Regions from separate parts of the Nocardiopsis sp. CA-288880 genome, predicted to be linked through region 1. Evidence: predicted binding sites of a transcription regulator. Region 1 holds the regulator's gene; each other region holds the start of a gene.
The links. Region 1 encodes HrcA, which represses chaperone genes, less so after heat shock. Its sites were predicted from a motif close to TTGGCACTCTCNNNNNGAGAGTGCCAA; they were not measured.
Positions count from the first base shown of each region.

Region 2: a site for HrcA is predicted at 2,855-2,881, ahead of ACQPYD_RS03515 (FmdB family zinc ribbon protein). Genes of this name have one in related genera too.
Region 3: a site for HrcA is predicted at 1,491-1,517, ahead of groES (co-chaperone GroES). Genes of this name have one in related genera too.

Region 1 covers NZ_CP192105.1:5,797,151-5,802,991, forward strand. Annotated here, with positions in the region: gene ACQPYD_RS25105 (hypothetical protein) at 1-155, shown strand, start outside; gene ACQPYD_RS25110 (16S rRNA (uracil(1498)-N(3))-methyltransferase) at 271-1,008, opposite strand; gene dnaJ (molecular chaperone DnaJ) at 1,005-2,144, opposite strand; gene hrcA (heat-inducible transcriptional repressor HrcA) at 2,149-3,162, opposite strand; gene ACQPYD_RS25125 (DUF3097 domain-containing protein) at 3,338-4,210, shown strand; gene ACQPYD_RS25130 (DUF4870 domain-containing protein) at 5,257-5,586, shown strand; gene ACQPYD_RS25135 (DUF4870 domain-containing protein) at 5,634-5,841, shown strand, end outside.
Region 2 covers NZ_CP192105.1:775,423-781,263, forward strand. Annotated here, with positions in the region: gene ACQPYD_RS03500 (D-alanyl-D-alanine carboxypeptidase family protein) at 1-1,037, shown strand, start outside; gene ACQPYD_RS03505 (MscL family protein) at 1,192-1,596, opposite strand; gene ACQPYD_RS03510 (SAF domain-containing protein) at 1,692-2,342, opposite strand; gene ACQPYD_RS03515 (FmdB family zinc ribbon protein) at 2,450-2,836, opposite strand; gene ACQPYD_RS03520 (5-formyltetrahydrofolate cyclo-ligase) at 3,116-3,748, opposite strand; gene galU (UTP--glucose-1-phosphate uridylyltransferase GalU) at 3,952-4,890, shown strand; gene glp (molybdotransferase-like divisome protein Glp) at 5,047-5,841, shown strand, end outside.
Region 3 covers NZ_CP192105.1:853,837-859,677, forward strand. Annotated here, with positions in the region: gene ACQPYD_RS03865 (THUMP-like domain-containing protein) at 81-1,349, opposite strand; gene groES (co-chaperone GroES) at 1,644-1,955, shown strand; gene groL (chaperonin GroEL) at 2,070-3,677, shown strand; gene ACQPYD_RS03880 (sigma-70 family RNA polymerase sigma factor) at 3,972-4,526, shown strand; gene guaB (IMP dehydrogenase) at 5,057-5,841, shown strand, end outside.

The DNA of each region.
Region 1 (5,841 bases):
GCGGTGACGAGAGCGGCAGCGGCGGTGGCGGGGAGGCCCCCGGCTCCGGCGCCGGGGACGAGGGGGCCGGCGGCGGCGGTGAGGAGACCTCCGGCGGCGGTTCCGGCAGCACCGGCGGCGACGCCACCAGCAACCGGGCCGTGCCCGGGGAGTGACACGCGGGCCCGGCGCGCCGGGTCCGACGACGGAGGCGGCCGGGGGATCCCTCCCCCGGCCGCCTCCGTCGTCCCGTCGGCGGTGCGCCCGCTCCCGGCCCCGTGCCCCTCGCCGCTACCAGCGCCCGGTGCGCGCCTGGAGCACCGCCAGGGCGGCGACCCCCGCGGTGGAGGTGCGCAGCACGCTCGGTCCCAGCAGGGCCCGCACGGCGCCCGCCTCGGTGAACGCGCCGAGCTCGGCGTCGGAGAACCCTCCCTCGGGGCCGACCACCACGACGATCCCCGGACCGTCGCCCGAGGGCAGGTCCAGTTCGGCCAGGCGTCCGGCCCCGTCCTCGTGCAGGACCACGCCCAGGTCGGCTCCGGACAGCAGCCCGGCCACGGCGGACCGGTCCGCGAGGTCCTCGACCAGGGGCAGCCGCCCCCGCCGCGCCTGCTTGGCCGACTCCCTCGCGGTGGCCCGCCACTTGGCCAGCGCCTTGGCCGCCCGGTCGCCCTTCCATCGGGTGACGGAGCGCTCGGCGGCCCAGGGCACGATCGTGTCCACCCCGGCCTCGGTCATCATCTCCACGGCCAGTTCGCCGCGGTCGCCCTTGGGCAGCGCCTGGACCACGGTCAGGCGGGGACGCGGCGCGGGTTCCTCCCGGCGCTCCACCACCGTGCAGACGACGTGGTCCCTGCCCACGGCGGACACCGTGCACCGGGCACGCAGGCCGAGACCGTCGGACAGGTCGACGGTCTCGCCCTCCCTGATGCGCCGCACGACGGCGGCGTGGTGCCCCTCGGGGCCGTCCACCGTCACCCGGTCGGCCGCCAGCGCGGCGGTCCCGACCAGGAAGACGGGGGGTGTCACTTCGCGCCGAAGGCGTCGCGGAGCTTGGCGAAGAGGCCGCCGTGCCCGGGGCTGAACCGCCCCGGGGACTGGTCCTCGCCGCGCAGCTCGGCGAACTTGCGGAGGAGGTTCTCCTGCTCCTCGTCGAGCTTGCCCGGGGTCTCCACGTCGACGCGGATGCGCAGGTCGCCCCTGCCTCCCCCGTCCAGGTGCGTGACGCCCTTGTTGGACAGGGTGATGACGTGGCCGGAGTTGGTGCCCGGCCGCAGATCGATGTTCTCGGTCCCGTCCAGGGTGTCGAAGGCGAAGGACGCGCCCAGCGCGGCGGCCGTCATGGGGACCGTCACCGTGCAGTGCAGGTCGTCGCCGCGCCGCTCGAAGGTCGGGTGGGGACGCTGGATGATCTCCAGGATGATGTCGCCGCGCGGGCCGCCGTTGGGGCCGACCTCGCCCTCTCCGGCGAGCTGGATCCGGGTGCCGTCGTCGACGCCGGCCGGGATCTTGACGGTACGGGTGACCTTCTCGCGCACCCGGCCCTCCCCCGCGCAGTCGCCGCAGGGGTTGGTGATGACCGAGCCCTGGCCCGAGCACTGCGGGCAGGGGCGGGAGGTCATGACCTGGCCCAGGAAGGACCTCGTCACCTGGGAGACCTCGCCCTGGCCGTGGCACATCTCGCACGTGGTGCGGTGCGAACCGGCCGCGGTCCCCTCGCCCTGGCACGTCTCGCACAGGATCGCGGTGGGGAAGGTGATCTCCTTGCTGACCCCGAACGCGGTCTCCACCAGGTCCAGTTCGACCCGGATCTTGATGCTGCGCCCGCGCCGGACCCGTTCCCGGGGGCCGCGCCCGCCGGGCTGGCCGCCGCCGAAGAAGGCGTTCATGATGTCGTCGAAGGCGAACCCGCCCCCGCCGCCGAAGCCTCCCGCGCCGCCACCGCCGGGAGCGTAGGGGTCCTGGCCCATGTCGAACATCCGGCGCTTGTTCTCGTCGGAGAGGACCTCGTAGGCCTGGGTCACCTCCTTGAAGCGCTCCTGGGTCGCGGGGTCGGGGTTGATGTCCGGATGGAGCTCGCGCGCGAGCCTCCGGTACGCCTTCTTGATCTCGTCCTTGGACGCGTCGCGACGCACCCCGAGAACCTGGTAATAGTCTCTGGCCACTGAGTTACTGTCCTGCCAAAATCTGTCCGACATACCGAGCCACGGCGCGTACCGCTCCCATTGTTCCCGGATAGTCCATCCGGGTGGGCCCCACGACACCGATCTTGGCGAGCGACTGGTTTCCCACACCGTAGTCGGCCGAGACGATGGAGGTGGACCGGAGACCCTCGTGGAAGTTCTCCGCGCCGATGCGCACCGTGAGCATTGACGGGTCCTTCGCCTCACCCAGCAAACGGATGAGGACCATGTTCTCTTCCAGCGCCTCCAGGACGTCCCGCAGGCTGGCGGCGAAGTCCACGGCGGCGAGGTTGGCCGTCCCCGCGAGGACGATCTTCTCCTCGTGCCGTTCGACGAGGCTCTCCAGCAGGACGGAGAGGACGGCCACCGCCATCTGGCGGTGTTCGGGCGGGACCTGCGCGGGCAGGTCCTCCACCGCGTCGGGCACCTCTCCGAGGTGGAGACCGGAGATGGCGCGGTTGAGCATGGAGCGCAGGTCGTTGACCGCGGTTCCGTTGACCTCGCCGAGGCCGTCGATGACGCGCTGCTCGACCCTGCCCGTGTCGGTGATCACGACCATCATGACCCGCTGGCCCCCCAGGGGGACCAGCTCGACGTGCTGGACCGAGGAACGGGTCAGCGACGGGTACTGCACGATCGCGACCTGGCGGGTGAGCTGCGCGAGGAGCCGCACGGTCCGCGCGACGATCTCGTCCAGGTCCACCGCTCCGGCGAGGAAGGACTCGATGGCGCGGCGCTCCGGCGCCGACAGGGGCTTGACGGAGGAGAGCCGGTCGACGAAGAGCCGGTACCCCTTGTCCGTGGGCACGCGTCCCGCGCTGGTGTGGGGCTGGGCGATGTACCCGTCCTCCTCCAGCGCGACCATGTCGTTGCGGATGGTCGCGGGAGAGACCCCGAGCCTGTGCCGGTCGGCCAGCGCCCTGGAGCCGACGGGCTCGTTCGTGTTGACGAAGTCCTCCACGACCGCTCGCAGGACAGCGAGCTTGCGCTCGTCCAGCAACTCGCCACCTCCTGGCACTCCGGGGTCCTCAGTGCTAATTCTATGCCCGGCCGCAAACCCGGACGGCTACCCCTCGGCGGTAACACCGGCGGAGGCGCCGGATCTTCCCTCCGGCGCGGCGACGTGCGCCACGGCGCGGATGAACCGACACCCTCCCCCAGTAGACTGCACGACCGTGGCTACCAAGGGAACCGGCCGCTACGGCCGCGACGTGCTCGCAGGCGACTGGCGGCTGCCCCGTAAGGGGGCCGTGCGCGAGGTCGCCCTGAGTCGGGACCTGGTCGTGGAGGACGCCGACGAGGCCTTCTGCGGAGCGGTCGTGGCGTGGGACAGGTCCAGCGTGACCCTGGAGGACCGCGCGGGGCGCCGCAGGGTGTTCGACCTCGGCCCGGCCGCCTTCCTGCTCGACGGGAGACCCGTGACCCTGGTGCGCCCCGCGCCCGCGCCGCGGGGGCCCCTGCGGAGCGCGTCCGGCTCGGTGGCGGTGCCCGGGGCCGCCGCGCGCACGGCGCGCGGGAGCAGGATCTACGTGGAGGGCGCGCACGACGCCGAACTCGTGGAGAAGGTCTGGGGCCACGACCTCCGCATCGAGGGGATCGCCGTCGAGTTCCTGGAGGGCGTCGACGACCTGCCCTCGATCGTGGCGGACTTCTCCCCCGGCCCGGGCCGCCGCCTGGGCGTCCTCGTCGACCACCTGGTCCCCGGGTCCAAGGAGAGCCGGATCGCCGAGCGGGTGCACGGGGAGCACGTGCTGGTCGCCGGCCACCCCTACGTCGACGTCTGGCAGGCGGTGCGGCCGGGCGCCGTGGGGATCGGGGCCTGGCCGGAGGTTCCGCGCGGGCGCCCCTGGAAGGAGGGCGTCGTCGAGGCCCTCGGGTGGCGGATGGAGACCGGTGAGGCGTGGCGCAGGATCCTCGGATCGGTCCGTACCTATGCTGATCTGGAGCCCTCGCTGCTCGGACGCGTGGAGGAGCTCATCGACTTCGTCACGGGGCCCCACCCGGACGAGCCCCGGGACCCGTCGCCGGGTCGGGGCGCCCACCCGTGACCGGGCCGTTTTCGCGCCGGTGCGGCCCCAGGACCTAGGATTCTGCCCAGGGCGCGGTCCGGACACCCGGTGTCCGGCGCCGCGGTCGCCCGCCTCCGGCCCCGCGCGGTCGTCGGTACGAGCGAGAGTACAAGAACCGCCACTCATGAGCGGAGCCAAGGAAGAGCATGAGCGAGACCCCGACGAACCCCCCGTCCCCGGAGGACCCCGACCAGGACCGGCAGCCCGGGCAGCCGGACGGCGGGCAGCAGGAGCACGACCCCCGGGGTGAGGGCCGTCCGCAGCAGCCCGGGTACGGGCAGCCGTCGGACGGCCGGTCCCCGTACGCCCCGCAGCCCGACCAGGCACAGCCCCCGTACGGGCAGCCCTCGGGGGCCCAGCCCGCGTACGGGCAGCCCTCGGGGGCCCAGCCCGCGTACGGGCAGCCCTCGGGGGCCCAGCCCGCGTACGGGCAGCAGTCCCACCCGGGCCACGAACAGCCCTCCGGCGGCCAGCCCCCCTACGCCCCCCAGCCCGACCAGGCACAGCCCGGTGGACAGCCCGGCTACGGACAACCGCCCCAGCAGCCCTACGGCGGGCCCGCGTACGGGCAGCAGCCCCACCCGGGCCACGGACAGCCCTCCGGCGGCCAGCCCCCCTACGCCCCCCAGCCCGACCAGGCACAGCCCCCGTACGGCCGGCCCTCGGGCGAACAACCCGCGTACGGGCAGCCCTCGGGGGCCCAGCCCGCGTACGGGCAGCAGCCCCACCCCGGCTACGCACAGCCGACCGGCGGCCAGCCCCCCTACGCCCCCCAGCCCGACCAGGGCCACCAGGACTACGGTCAGCAGGCACAGCAGCCCTACGGGCACCCCCACCAGGCACAGCCCCAGCAGCCCTACGGCCAGCCGGCCGGCGGTCCGCAGGGGTACGTCCCCCAGCCCGACCACGCGCAGCATCCGCAGGCCTACGGACATCCCCAGCAGCCGCAGTACCCCGGGGCTCAGGCCGCCCACGGCCAGCCGCAGCCGCCCGCCCAGGGGAACGACAACAGCACGCTGGTGGCCATGCTCGCCCACCTCTCGGGCTTCGTGATCGCCTGCTTCGGCTGGATCCCGCCCCTCGCGGTCTACCTCGCCAAGCGCAACCAGTCGCCGTTCGTCCGGCACCACGCCTCGGAGGCGGCGAACTTCCAGATCACGCTGCTGATCCCGTACGTCTTCGCCTGGGTCGTCTTCATCGGTCTGGGTATCTTCTTCCCAGGACTGTCCTGGATCGGATCCCTCCTCATCGCGGTCGTCTGGATCGTGTCGATCGTGTTCGGGGTCATGGGCGCCAACGGCGCCAACAAGGGGACCTGGTACCGCTACCCGGTCAGCATCCGCCTGCTGAAGTGAGGCCGTCCCGAAGCACGGTCCGAGCGAGTCCACCCGAAGGAACCACCATGTCGTACCCGAACAACCCGCCAGAGGACCCCTACGGCCAGGGGGACCCGACCGGCCGCGACGACGGCTCCGGGGGCCGGTCGGGCGGCTATCCGCCCCCCGGCGGGTCCGGCGGATACCCGCCGCCCCCTCAGGACCCCTCGGGGTACCCGGGCGGCGGCCACCCCGGACAGCCCGGCGGGTACCCGCCGCCCGGCTACCCCGGAC
Region 2 (5,841 bases), 2.6 Mb from region 1:
TCGCGGCGTTCCAGCGTGTCCGTTGCGTCCAGGCGCTGACGCTCGTGCTGGTCACCGCCCTGCTCGTCGTCCCCGTCCACCCCGCCGCGCTGTCGCCGGCCGCGGCCGACCTGGACGAGTTCCGCGAGCGGGCGGAGGCGTCCTCGCAGGAGCTGGAGGAGGCCACCGACCGCCACGTCGAGCGCCAGGAGGAGTTGGAGGCCGCCCAGGAGGAGCTGGTCTCCACGCTCCACGAGCTCCAGCAGACCGAGCTCGAACTCGGCGAGATGCGCGAGCCCCTGGCGACCCTCGCCAGCACCCTGTACCAGCAGCCCGACGGCGGCCTGCTCACCATGCTGACGTCGGGCACGCTCGACGACGACCTCCAGACGCAGTCCTACGCGGCGAAGATCTCGGAGAACAACCAGGCGCTCATCCAGGACGCCACCGACCTCCGCGAGGAGCAGGTCGGGCTGGCGAGCCAGGCGCAGGAGCTCCAGACCACCACCCAGCTGGAACAGGTGGAGCTCGCGGCGGAGGTCGAGGAGCTGCGCGAGCAGTCCGAGACGAGCATGAACGAGCTCGTCCAGGAGCTGGAGGACCGGGGCATCGACCCGGACGCCTACATGGCCGCCGCGGACTGCGACCCCTCCGCGGCGTCGAGGGCGAACGGCTCGCCCAACGGCCTGCTGCCGTCCGACGCCCTGTGCGACCTGTACGACGACAAGCAGCTGCGCGCCGACGCCGCGGTCGACTTCCTCGAACTCAACATGAGGTACGTGGCGGAGTTCGGCGAGAACATCTGCATCACCAGCGCCTACCGCGACCTGCCCAACCAGCACCGCGTCTACGCGCAGGAGCCGCCCGGCTTCGCCGCCGTCCCCGGCACGAGCAACCACGGCCTGGGGCAGGCGATCGACCTGGGCTGCGGGATCCAGAACTTCAGGTCCGAGCGCTGGAACTGGATGGAGACCAACGGGGCCGACTTCGGCTGGCACCATCCCGCCTGGGCGAAGTCCAGCCCCTTCGAGCCCTGGCACTGGGAGTACAGCGGATGACCCCCGGGGGCGGCCCGTACGGGCCGCCCCCGACCCGTGTCCGGGCCGTTCACGGCCTCCCGCGCGGCCGGGAGGAGGGGCCGTGCCCCGGTCCGGGAACGGCCGGGCGGCCCCGGGGCCCGCGGGGACCGGACGGTCCGCGGCCCCGGAGCGGTCAGACGGTCTCCGGCGCGACCTCGCTCGTGCAGTGGGAGCACCGGGACGCCTTCTTGTCGATGTCGACGCAGCAGTAGGGGCAGGCGCGGGTGGTGGCCTCCTCGGCCTTGACGAACCTCTCCATGAGCTTGCCGAGCGGCAGGACGATCAGGAAGTACAGGACCGCGGCGGTGATCAGGAACGAGATCAGGGCGTCGATGAACGAGCCGTACATGAACCGGCTGCCGTTGATCTCGAAGTAGAGGTCCCCGAACGTGGGGATGCCGCCGAAGATCCCGATCAGCGGGGTGATGAACCCCTCGGTGAACGCGGTGATGAGGTTGGCGAAGACCGTGCCGATCACGACCGCGACCGCCAGCTGCACCAGGTTTCCCTGGAGCAGGAACTTCTTGAAGCCTTCCATGGAACAGCCCTACGTACTCGATGTGTGTGGGAGAGCCGGGGCGTCCGAGGGGCGCTCACCGGCGCCCGCCAGCTTTCACCACCACACGTCATCGGTCAACCGCGAATGGTGATGGACAGGCGTGACGCCGTGGCGTGGCCCGCCAGGCTCCGGGCCTCCGCGGGCGTCGCGGCGATGAGGATCAGCGCGCCTCCCCCGCCTCCCCGGTCGGACTCGGCCGGAAGGGCGAGGACGGGGCGGTCGCTGACCACCTCCACGGCGGGCCCCGCGCGCACCGGGGCGAACTCGTCGGGGCTCCCCGCGGCGAGGACGTCCACCCGGCTGCCGGGGGAGAGGAGCCCGACCGCACCGGGGTCGGAGACCCGTACGGGGACGGCCACCAGGCCGGGCCCGTACGGGCCCGCGGGAGGGTCGGAGAGGCGGGCGTCGGTGATCACCTCGCCCCGGCGCACCGGGGACGTGAGGGAGAGGCCCGCCGCCTCCGTGTCGGCCGGGAGCGCGCCGTCCGGCACCGCGTCGGAGGGCAGGGGGCGCGGGGCGAGGTCGTCCGCGGCGAGCGGTGACGTGGCGTCGAGGTCCCTCGCGGCGACGAGGACGAGGCCGGTCGGCTCCGGAGGCGGGCGTACCGCCAGCACGGCGCCGAGGAGCGCGGCGGCCGCGAGGAGGGCGGCGACGACGCGCCGGTGCCGGTCCAGCAGGCGGGTGAGCGCCCGGCGGTGCCGGTAGGGGGGTGGTGCGCTGGTCATGTTCCAACGCTAGGCCGCGGCGGGGCCGTGCGGCCGTTGTCCACAGGCCGGACGTGCCGAGCGCCGCCGAGTGTTCGGCGGCGCTGCGTCGGTCAACGGCCCTGCGGCTAACCCGCCGCGGCGGCGGTGCTGCTGGTCGTGCTGGTGCTGGTGCTGGTGCTCGTGCCGGCGCCGGTGCCCGCCTTGGAGCCCGAGTCGCCGGAGGAGCTCTTGGCGTCCGTGCCGGAGGAGGCGGTGCCGCCGGACTCGGAGGAACCGGAGTCCTTGCCGTCGCCGGAACCGGCGTTGGACCCGGTCAGGACGGAGCTGTTGGAGGTCTTGCCGCTGTCGGTGCGGTAGAAGCCGGAGCCCTTGAAGACGATCCCCACGGCGGAGTACACCTTGCGCAGGCGTCCCTCGCACTCGGGGCAGACGGTCAGCGCGTCGTCGCTGAAGCTCTGCACGACCTCCATCTGGGCGCCGCACTCGGTGCACGCGTACTGGTACGTAGGCACTGTTCCGGGTCCTCCTTGCTGGCACTCTCGCCCTTTGACTGCTAAATAGTACGCGCTCGCCGACCGGAGCCGCGACAGCACCTCGCGCCGAGCGCGCGCGGCAGCGGCCCAGGTGCCGGAACGGTGGCGTCGCCGGGGCGCGACCGCCAGGGACAACGCCCGGCCCGGGCGGGATAATCCCCGCCGTCACGGGCCGGGAAGGACGCCCCGGCCGACCGCGCGGGCCCCGCTCCCGGACCGGTCCTCCCCGCGGGGGCGCCCCCGCGGGGAGGACCCGCGTCACACGGTGTCGCGTCCTCCGGGCCACACCCCGCCCGCGAACACGCGCAGGCCGCCGCCGGGTGTGAGGACGGCGTCCACCGGCCGGTCGTGCGGCTCGGCGGGCAGGGAGTCCACGAGCTCGTCGTCGTGCACCAGGGCGATCGCCGGGGTGTGCGGGCCCTTGTGCGCGAGTGCGCGGTCGTAGCAGCCGGCGCCCCGGCCGAGCCGGTTCCCGCTCCGGTCCACGGCGAGGGCGGGGCAGACCACGGCGTCCGCCCGGGCGAGCGCCCCGGGGCCGTAGCGGTGCCCGGTGGGCTCCACCAGGCCGTGCCCGGCCGGGGCCAGGCCCTCGGGCCCGTCGAAGGCCGCCCAGTCCAGGTCGCCGCCGGGCAGGAACACGGGCAGCAGCACGTACGTGCCGCGCTTCCACAGGGCCGTCACCAGCTTGCGGGTGCCGGGCTCCCCTCCGACGGAGTAGTAGCACGCGACCGTCCCGCCCATGGCGAGCCACGGGACGCCCATCAGGGTGTCCCGGACCGCCGATCCGACCCGCGCGCGCTCCTCCGCGCCCCGGGCCCGCCGCCGGGCGAGGACGTCCCCGCGCAGCCGGGCCTTCTCCGACGGACCGCCGTCACCGCTGCTCCCGCTCATGGGGCCAGTGTGGCAGCGGGGCGGACCGGGCGGCGAGGGGCCGCCCCCGCCGGGACGGTCCGGGCGCGTCCGGCGGAGCCTGCCCGGCGCGGTGAACGCCCGGTGGCGGTTTGCGCTCCGCCGCCCGAAAGAGCGGGGACTTCTTGGCGCCCGGCCGGGCGTCGGGGCGCCGGGACGGCCGGGGACTGTCCTAAAGTGCCGACATGAACGACGCCACCGAGCAGAAGCGACCCTCCGCGTCCGCGCCCGTCACCAAGGCGGTCGTGCCCGCGGCCGGCCTGGGCACGCGGTTCCTCCCCGCGACCAAGGCCACGCCCAAGGAGATGCTGCCGATCGTGGACAAGCCCGCGATCCAGTACGTCGTGGAGGAGGCGGTCGCCGCCGACCTCAAGGACGTCCTGATGATCACGGGACGCAGCAAGCGCTCCATCGAGGACCACTTCGACAGGGCCTACGAGCTGGAGGAGGCACTGGAGGCCAAGGGCGACGACGCCCGGCTGCGCTCGGTGCGCGAGTCCAGCGACCTCGCCCAGGTCCACTACGTCCGCCAGGGGGAGCCCAGGGGGCTCGGCCACGCGGTCCTGTGCGCGGAGGCGCACGTGGGCGACAACCCGTTCGCCGTGCTGCTCGGTGACGACCTCATCGAGTCGGCCGACCTGCTGCGCCGCATGATCGAGGTGCGGGAGAGGCGCGGGGGCAGCGTCGTCGCCCTCATGGAGGTGGAGCCCGAGCAGGTCTCCCTGTACGGGTGCGCGGGCATCGAGCCCACCGACGAGGAGGACGTCGTCGCCGTCACCGACCTGGTCGAGAAGCCCGCGCCGGAGCACGCCCCGAGCCGCTGGGCGATCATCGGCCGCTACGTCTGCGATCCGGCGGTCTTCCCCGTCCTGCACGAGACCCCGCCCGGCCGCGGGGGGGAGATCCAGCTCACCGACGCCCTGCGCGAGCTCGCCCGGCGCAAGCCCGAGGACGGCGGGACCGTGCACGGCGTCCTGTTCCGCGGCCGCCGCTACGACACGGGGAACAAGGCCGACTACATCCGCACGGTGGTGGACTTCGCCTGCCGCCGGCCCGACCTCGCGGACGAGCTCCTGCCGTGGCTGCGCGACTTCGTCGAGCGCCAGGACGCCGGACGCCCCTGACCCGCGCCGGGGGCGCCCGCCCACGGGCCCGGCACGGCCCGGCCGCGCCGGGAGGCCGCGCACACGGAGCCGGACGTGGTGACAATGGGATGCGCATCAACTCCTGAGGGAGGGGAGACGCTCCGCCCCAGGAACCGCGACAACGGAGGAACCCCCGTGAAGAGCGTCGAACAGCACGTCGCCGACGTCCTGGCACTGATCGCCGACCCGCAGCCCACCGAGCTGGACCTGCTCCGGGCGCACGGCTCGGTGCTCGCCGAGACCGTCACCTCGCCGGTGTCGCTGCCGGGCTTCGACAACTCGGCCATGGACGGGTACGCCGTGTGCGCCGCCGACCTGGAGCCGGCCACGGCCGACGCCCCGGTCCGCCTGCCGGTGGTCGGCGACATCCCCGCCGGCGACCCCTCCCCCGCGGCCGTCCGCCCGGGCCTGTGCGCGCGCATCATGACCGGCGCCCCGATGCCCTCCGGGGCGGACGCGGTCGTGCCGGTCGAGTGGACCGACGGCGGCGTGGCCACGGTGGCCGTCGACCGCCCGGTCCGCGTCGGCAACGCGGTGCGCCCGGCCGGGGGCGACGTGGTCGAGGGCGCGGTCGTGCTCCGGCCGGGCGGGCGGATCGGCGCGGGGGAGATGGGCGTGCTGGCGGCCGTCGGCCGCCGCTCGGTGTCCGTGTACCCCCGGCCGCGCGTCGTCGTGCTCTCCACCGGTGAGGAGCTGGTCGAGCCGGGGCGCCCGCTCGGGCCCGGCCAGATCTGGGAGTCCAACAGCTTCATGATCGCGGCGGCCGCCCGCGACGCCGGGTGCGAGGTCCACCGCCACGGATTCGTCGGGGACGACCCCAGCACGGTGCTCGACACGCTGGAGGGCCTGCTGGTGCGGGCCGACATCGTGATCACGACCGGCGGTGTGAGCATGGGCGCGTACGACGTCGTCAAGGAGGTGCTCACGCGT
Region 3 (5,841 bases), 2.6 Mb from region 1:
GAGAGGTAACGATCTGGGGTCCCCGCCCCCGCCGCCGGGCGCACCGGGGGCCCGGGCGCCCACGGGCCGCCGACGGGGGGTCACACCGGGGAGGGGGCCCCGACCTCGCGGCACAGCAGGCAGAAGGGCCGGTCGCCGATCCTGGTGAGGACCACGGTCACCGACTCCGGGCCCGACGCCCGCAGATCACGGCGCAGCTTCTCCGTGTCCACGGCCGATCCGCGTTTCTTGATCGTTACCGTCCCGGCGTCCAGCGCCCGCACCGCAAACCTCAGGCGCTTCAAGGAGAACGGCAGCATCTCCACCACCTCCAGCACCCGCCACAGCGGCGACACGGCCGCCGTGTCCGCGGTGAAGTAGGCGATCCGCTCGTCCAGCAGCGCGCCGTCCACCCGCGCCGCCGCCTCCGCCACCAGGTGCGACCGCACCACGGCCGGGTCCGGGTCGTACAGGTAGCGCCGGGCCGGGGCCACGGGCGCCGGCCCCGCCCCGGGGTCGGCGTCCAGGTGCGCGGCCGCCCCCTCCCGGGCCAGCAGGCCCTCGCGCTCGTGCAGGACCGTGGCGCGCCGCCGGGCCCCCGCGTCCTCCGCCAGGGCGCCGAACCACAGGGCCGTCTCCTTGAGCTCCCCGTCCACCGAGATCCACTCGGCGGAGGCGTCCTCGGGCAGCGCCTCGTGCGGGATGCCCGGAGCCGCCTTCAGGCAGGCGGCCTCCGCGGCCCCGGCCAGCCCCGTCGCCACGTCCCACGGGGGGGAGTAGGCGGCCGGGTCGAACACCCGGCCGCGCCCGCCGCGCCTGGCCGGGTCGCAGAACAGCAGCGGGTAGCGGCCGGCCGCCGACGCGCCGACCTCGCCCTCGCGGACCCGCGCCAGGTCCGACAGTCCGAGGGCCCCGATGTTGGCGCGGGCGACCGCCACCGTCAGCGGGTCGGAGTCCACGCCCTCCACGGCGACGCCGCGCCCGGCCAGCGCCAGCAGGTCCGCGCCGATCCCGCAGCACAGGTCGCCCGCGAAGCCGCCCGCCGCCCCCGCGACCGCGGCGGTCCGTCCCGCCCGGTACTCGGCCACGACGCGCCGGGTGGACTGCTCCAGGCCGTTGGGCGTGAAGAACATCCGCCCCGCCGCGTCGCCGAACTTGGCCCGGCCGCGCTCGCGGAGGGAGACCTGGGTCAGGAGCGCGTTGACCAGATCCGAGACGGGCAGATCAGGGTCCAGGGCCGCCACGCGCGGGTCGGACCGCAGCAGGGACGCCGTGCCGAGCTGGTCCCGGACCGCGCTCCCCGGATCGACGCCCGCCAGCACCTCCCGGCCCGCGTCGGAGAGCAGCGCCTCGAAGGCGGGCACGCGCATGGGGTTCACCTCGGACATCGAAGGGCGGTCTGCGTCGGCGGACCCGGACGCCCCGCGCGTCGTGGGGCCGCCGCGGCGCGGGGCCGGATGTCCGGCTCCTCACGGAAGTCCCCGACCGGGGGTCACGGTCGCATTTCCATTCTGGCACTCTCAGGGGTAGAGTGCTAATCGCGACGACGCCGGTCTGGCACCCGCGACGACAGGCCGCCTCTGTCGCCCCTTTTTCGCAGTCGGTCCGCGTGCCAGCGCGGACCGGAGCCAGTACACCGAAACCTTGAAGGGGGAGGTCACACCGTGTCGACCGCCACCAAGACCGTGCTGAAGCCGCTCGAGGACCGCGTCGTGGTCAGGACGCTGGAGGCCGAGCAGACCACCGCTTCCGGTCTGGTCATCCCGGACACCGCCAAGGAGAAGCCCCAGGAGGGCGAGATCCTCGCCGTGGGCCCCGGCCGTTGGGACGACGAGGGCGACAAGCGCATCCCGCTGGACGTGAAGGTCGGCGACGTCGTCCTCTACAGCAAGTACGGCGGCACCGAGGTCAAGTACGACGGCCAGGAGTACCTGGTCCTCTCCGCCCGCGACCTGCTCGCGGTCGTCGAGAAGTAGGTCTCGACGGGGCCCGGTCCACCGGGCTCGGAGCCAGGCATCCCGCACCGGTCGGCATAACGCCGGGCGGGGCGGGATGCTCGTTTTATACGAGCCTCAAGAGGAAGCACCCACATGCCGAAGATCCTGGAGTTCGAGGACGACGCCCGCCGCGCCCTCGAGCGGGGCGTCGACCGCCTCGCCAACGCCGTCAAGGTGACGCTCGGTCCGCGCGGCCGCAACGTCGTCATCGACAAGAAGTTCGGCGCCCCCACCATCACGAACGACGGCGTGACCGTCGCCCGTGAGATCGAGCTGGACGACCCGTACGAGAACCTGGGCGCCCAGCTGGTCAAGGAGGTCGCCACCAAGACCAACGACGCCGCCGGTGACGGCACCACCACCGCGACCGTCCTGGCCCAGGCCCTGGTCCGCGAGGGTCTGCGCAGCGTCACCTCCGGCGCCTCCCCGCTCGCCCTCAAGAGGGGCATCGACGCCGCGGCCGCCCGCGTCTCCGAGATCCTCCTGGAGCGCGCCCGCCCCGTCGAGGAGCGCGAGGACATCGCCTACGTGGCGACCAACTCCGCCCAGGACGCCCAGATCGGCGACCTGATCGCCGAGGCGTTCGACAAGGTCGGCAAGGACGGCGTCATCACGGTGGAGGAGGCCCCCACCTTCGGGATGGACCTCGACTTCACCGAGGGGCTCCAGTTCGACAAGGGCTACGTCTCGCCCTACTTCGTCACCGACGGCGACCGCCAGGAGGCGGTGCTGGAGGACGCCCTCATCCTCATCAACCAGGGGAAGATCAGCAGCCTCAACGAGCTGCTGCCCCTGCTGGAGAAGGTCGTCCAGAGCAAGAAGCCGCTCCTGATCATCGCCGAGGACATCGACGGCGACGCGCTGGGCGCCCTGGTGCTCAACAAGATCCGGGGCACGCTCAACGTCGCCGCCGTCAAGGCGCCCGGCTTCGGCGAGCGCCGCAAGGCCATGCTCCAGGACATCGCCGTCCTCACCGGCGGCCAGGTCATCGCCGAGGAGGTCGGCCTGACCCTGGAGAACGCCGAACTCGACGCGCTGGGCAGCGCCCGCCGCACCGTCATCACGAAGGACGCGACCACCATCGTGGACGGTGCGGGCGAGCAGTCCGAGATCGACGACCGCGTGCGCCAGATCCGCAAGGAGATCGAGGCGAGCGACTCCGACTGGGACCGCGAGAAGCTCCAGGAGCGCCTGGCCAAGCTCGCGGGCGGCGTGTCCGTCCTGCGCGTCGGCGCCGCCACCGAGGTGGAGCTCAAGGAGAAGAAGCACCGCCTGGAGGACGCCATCTCGGCGACCCGCGCGGCCATCGAGGAGGGCATCGTCGCCGGCGGCGGGGCCTCCCTGGTGCACGCGGCGTCCGCCCTGGACGACCTCGGGCTGACCGGCGACGAGGCCACCGGTGTGGCGATCGTGCGCCGCGCCCTGGTCGAGCCCGCCCGGTGGATCGCGGAGAACGCGGGCGCCGAGGGCTACGTCGTGACCCACCGGATCTCCGAGCTGGAGGTCGGCCACGGTTACAACGCCGCCAAGGGCACCTACGGCGACCTGACCGCCCAGGGCATCCTGGACCCGGTCAAGGTCTCCCGCTCCGCCGTCCAGAACGCCGCGTCCATCGCGGGCATGCTCCTGACCACCGAGGTCCTGGTGGCGGACAAGCCCGAGGAGGAGGCGGACGACCACGGCCACGGCCACGGTCACTGACCCCACGCCCCGGACCCGGTGACGGGTCGGGTGCGAATCCGGCCCGGGGGCGGGACACGTCGGTGTCCCGCCCCCGCGCACTACCACGTGAGCCCCTCTTTTCCCTCTGGAGTGTGTGGCGTTTTCGGACGTTTTTCCCAAAACGTGACCATTCCGTAGTTGGCGATTGGAGCGGTTGGGTCCCGCAGTGGGGGCATCATTCCTAACGTGACGGATGCAGGCGCCCGGGGGGGCGCTACCGCGCAGCGGCCAGGAACACACGGGCAGGCGGACTCCGCCGCCCGCGACACAGGGTTGAACCATCTGGGCTCGCTCGCCGTCCGGGGGGACGACGGGGCCATGGACTCGCTGTTGCGCGCGGTCCGGCCCATGGTGGTCAGGTACTGCCACGCACGCCTCGCACGGGTCTCGGGCCTGGCCCACTACTCCGACGACGTGGCGCAGGAAGTCTGCATCGCGCTGCTCTCGGCCGTACCGCGCTACCAGGACCGGGGCCGCCCCTTCGCGGCCTTCGTGTTCGGCATCGCCGCCCACAAGGTCGCCGACACCCTGCGCGTCGCGGGCAGGGTGGAGACGGTGCCCACCGACGCGGTGCCCGAGCAGCCGGACGACGACCCGGGCCCGGAGGAGTCGGCGGTGCGGGTGATCGAGGCCCAGCGAGCGAGGGAGCTCCTGGACGAGCTGCCGGAACAGCAGCGCAAGCTCCTGGTCATGAGGGTGATCGCAGGACTGACAGCGGATGAGACGGGACATGTACTGGGAATGTCGGCGGGCGCGGTACGGGTCGCCCAGCACCGAGCTATCGCTCGGCTTCGGCAGGTGGCCGTGGCGAACCGCCTCCTCCCCTGAACACGGCGGACGCCCCCGTCCCGGGCGCCGCGTGTGCCCCGACCGCCCGCGGGTCCACGGCCGCTGCCGCTACCCCGGCCGGGCCGGACGCCGCAGCTCCGGCTGGCACTGAGCGCGCCGCACCGCGCGCCGGCCCCGCCCCGTCGCCCCGCCCTCCGGCGGGTGGCCGCCCTTGATCCCCGGCCCCTCCGGCGACCGGCCCCTTCGTGCTGCCCGGCCGCTCCGGTGAACGGCCGCCCGTGGACGCCCGGTCCTTCGCCGGGTGGCCGCCCGTGGCCGTCCCGGCCTCCGGCGGGCGGCCCCTCCGCCCCTCCCGCGGGAAGCCCGGGGCGCCGGCCGGTGTTGTGCGGAGGCAAGGGGCGGACAGGTCCGTCCGAGCACGCCCCCAAACCGTGATACCGCTCACTTTCGGGCCGGGGTGACGGGTCAAACACCTCATTCCACCGGGGCCGCACAGGGCGACGACCTAGGATGAGACGACACGCGGGGGCGAAACCGCGCAGGTGTGCCGGGAAAGCGGAGGTTGTGTCATGGGCCAGGAGTACAGCGACTACGGGGACAAACTGCTGCCGCCGGGGTTGACCTACGACGACGTGCTCCTCGTACCGGCCTACTCCGACCTCCAGCCGGGCGAGGTGGACACCACCACCCGCCTGTCCCGCAACATCACCCTGAGCATCCCCCTGCTGTCCGCGGCGATGGACACCGTCACCGAGGCCCGGATGGCCGTGGCCATGGCGCGCCAGGGCGGCGCCGGCGTCCTGCACCGCAACCTCTCCGCCGAGGACCAGGCCAGCCAGATCGACCTGGTCAAGCGCTCCGAGGCCGGGATGGTCACCGACCCCGTCACCTGCAAGCCGGAGGACGACCTCGCCGAGGTCGAGCGCCTGTGCGCCCACTACCGGATCTCCGGCGTCCCCGTCACCGACGCCGGCGGCTCCCTCGTCGGCATCGTCACCAACAGGGACATGCGCTTCGAGAGCGACCGCGCCCGGCTGGTCCGCGACGTCATGACCACCGAGAACCTGGTCACCGCCCCCGTCGGCGTGAGCCGCGAGCAGGCCTTCGAGCTGCTCCGCAGGCACAAGGTCGAGAAGCTGCCCCTGGTCGACGCGCAGAACCGCCTGCGCGGCCTGATCACCGTCAAGGACTTCATCAAGAGCGAGCAGTTCCCCGACGCCACCAAGGACGCCGACGGGCGCCTGGTCGTCGGCGGCGCCGTCGGCGTCGGACCCGAGGCCGAGGAGCGGGCCAAGCTGCTCGTCGAGGCCGGGGTCGACTTCGTCGTCGTGGACACCGCGCACGGCCACTCCGC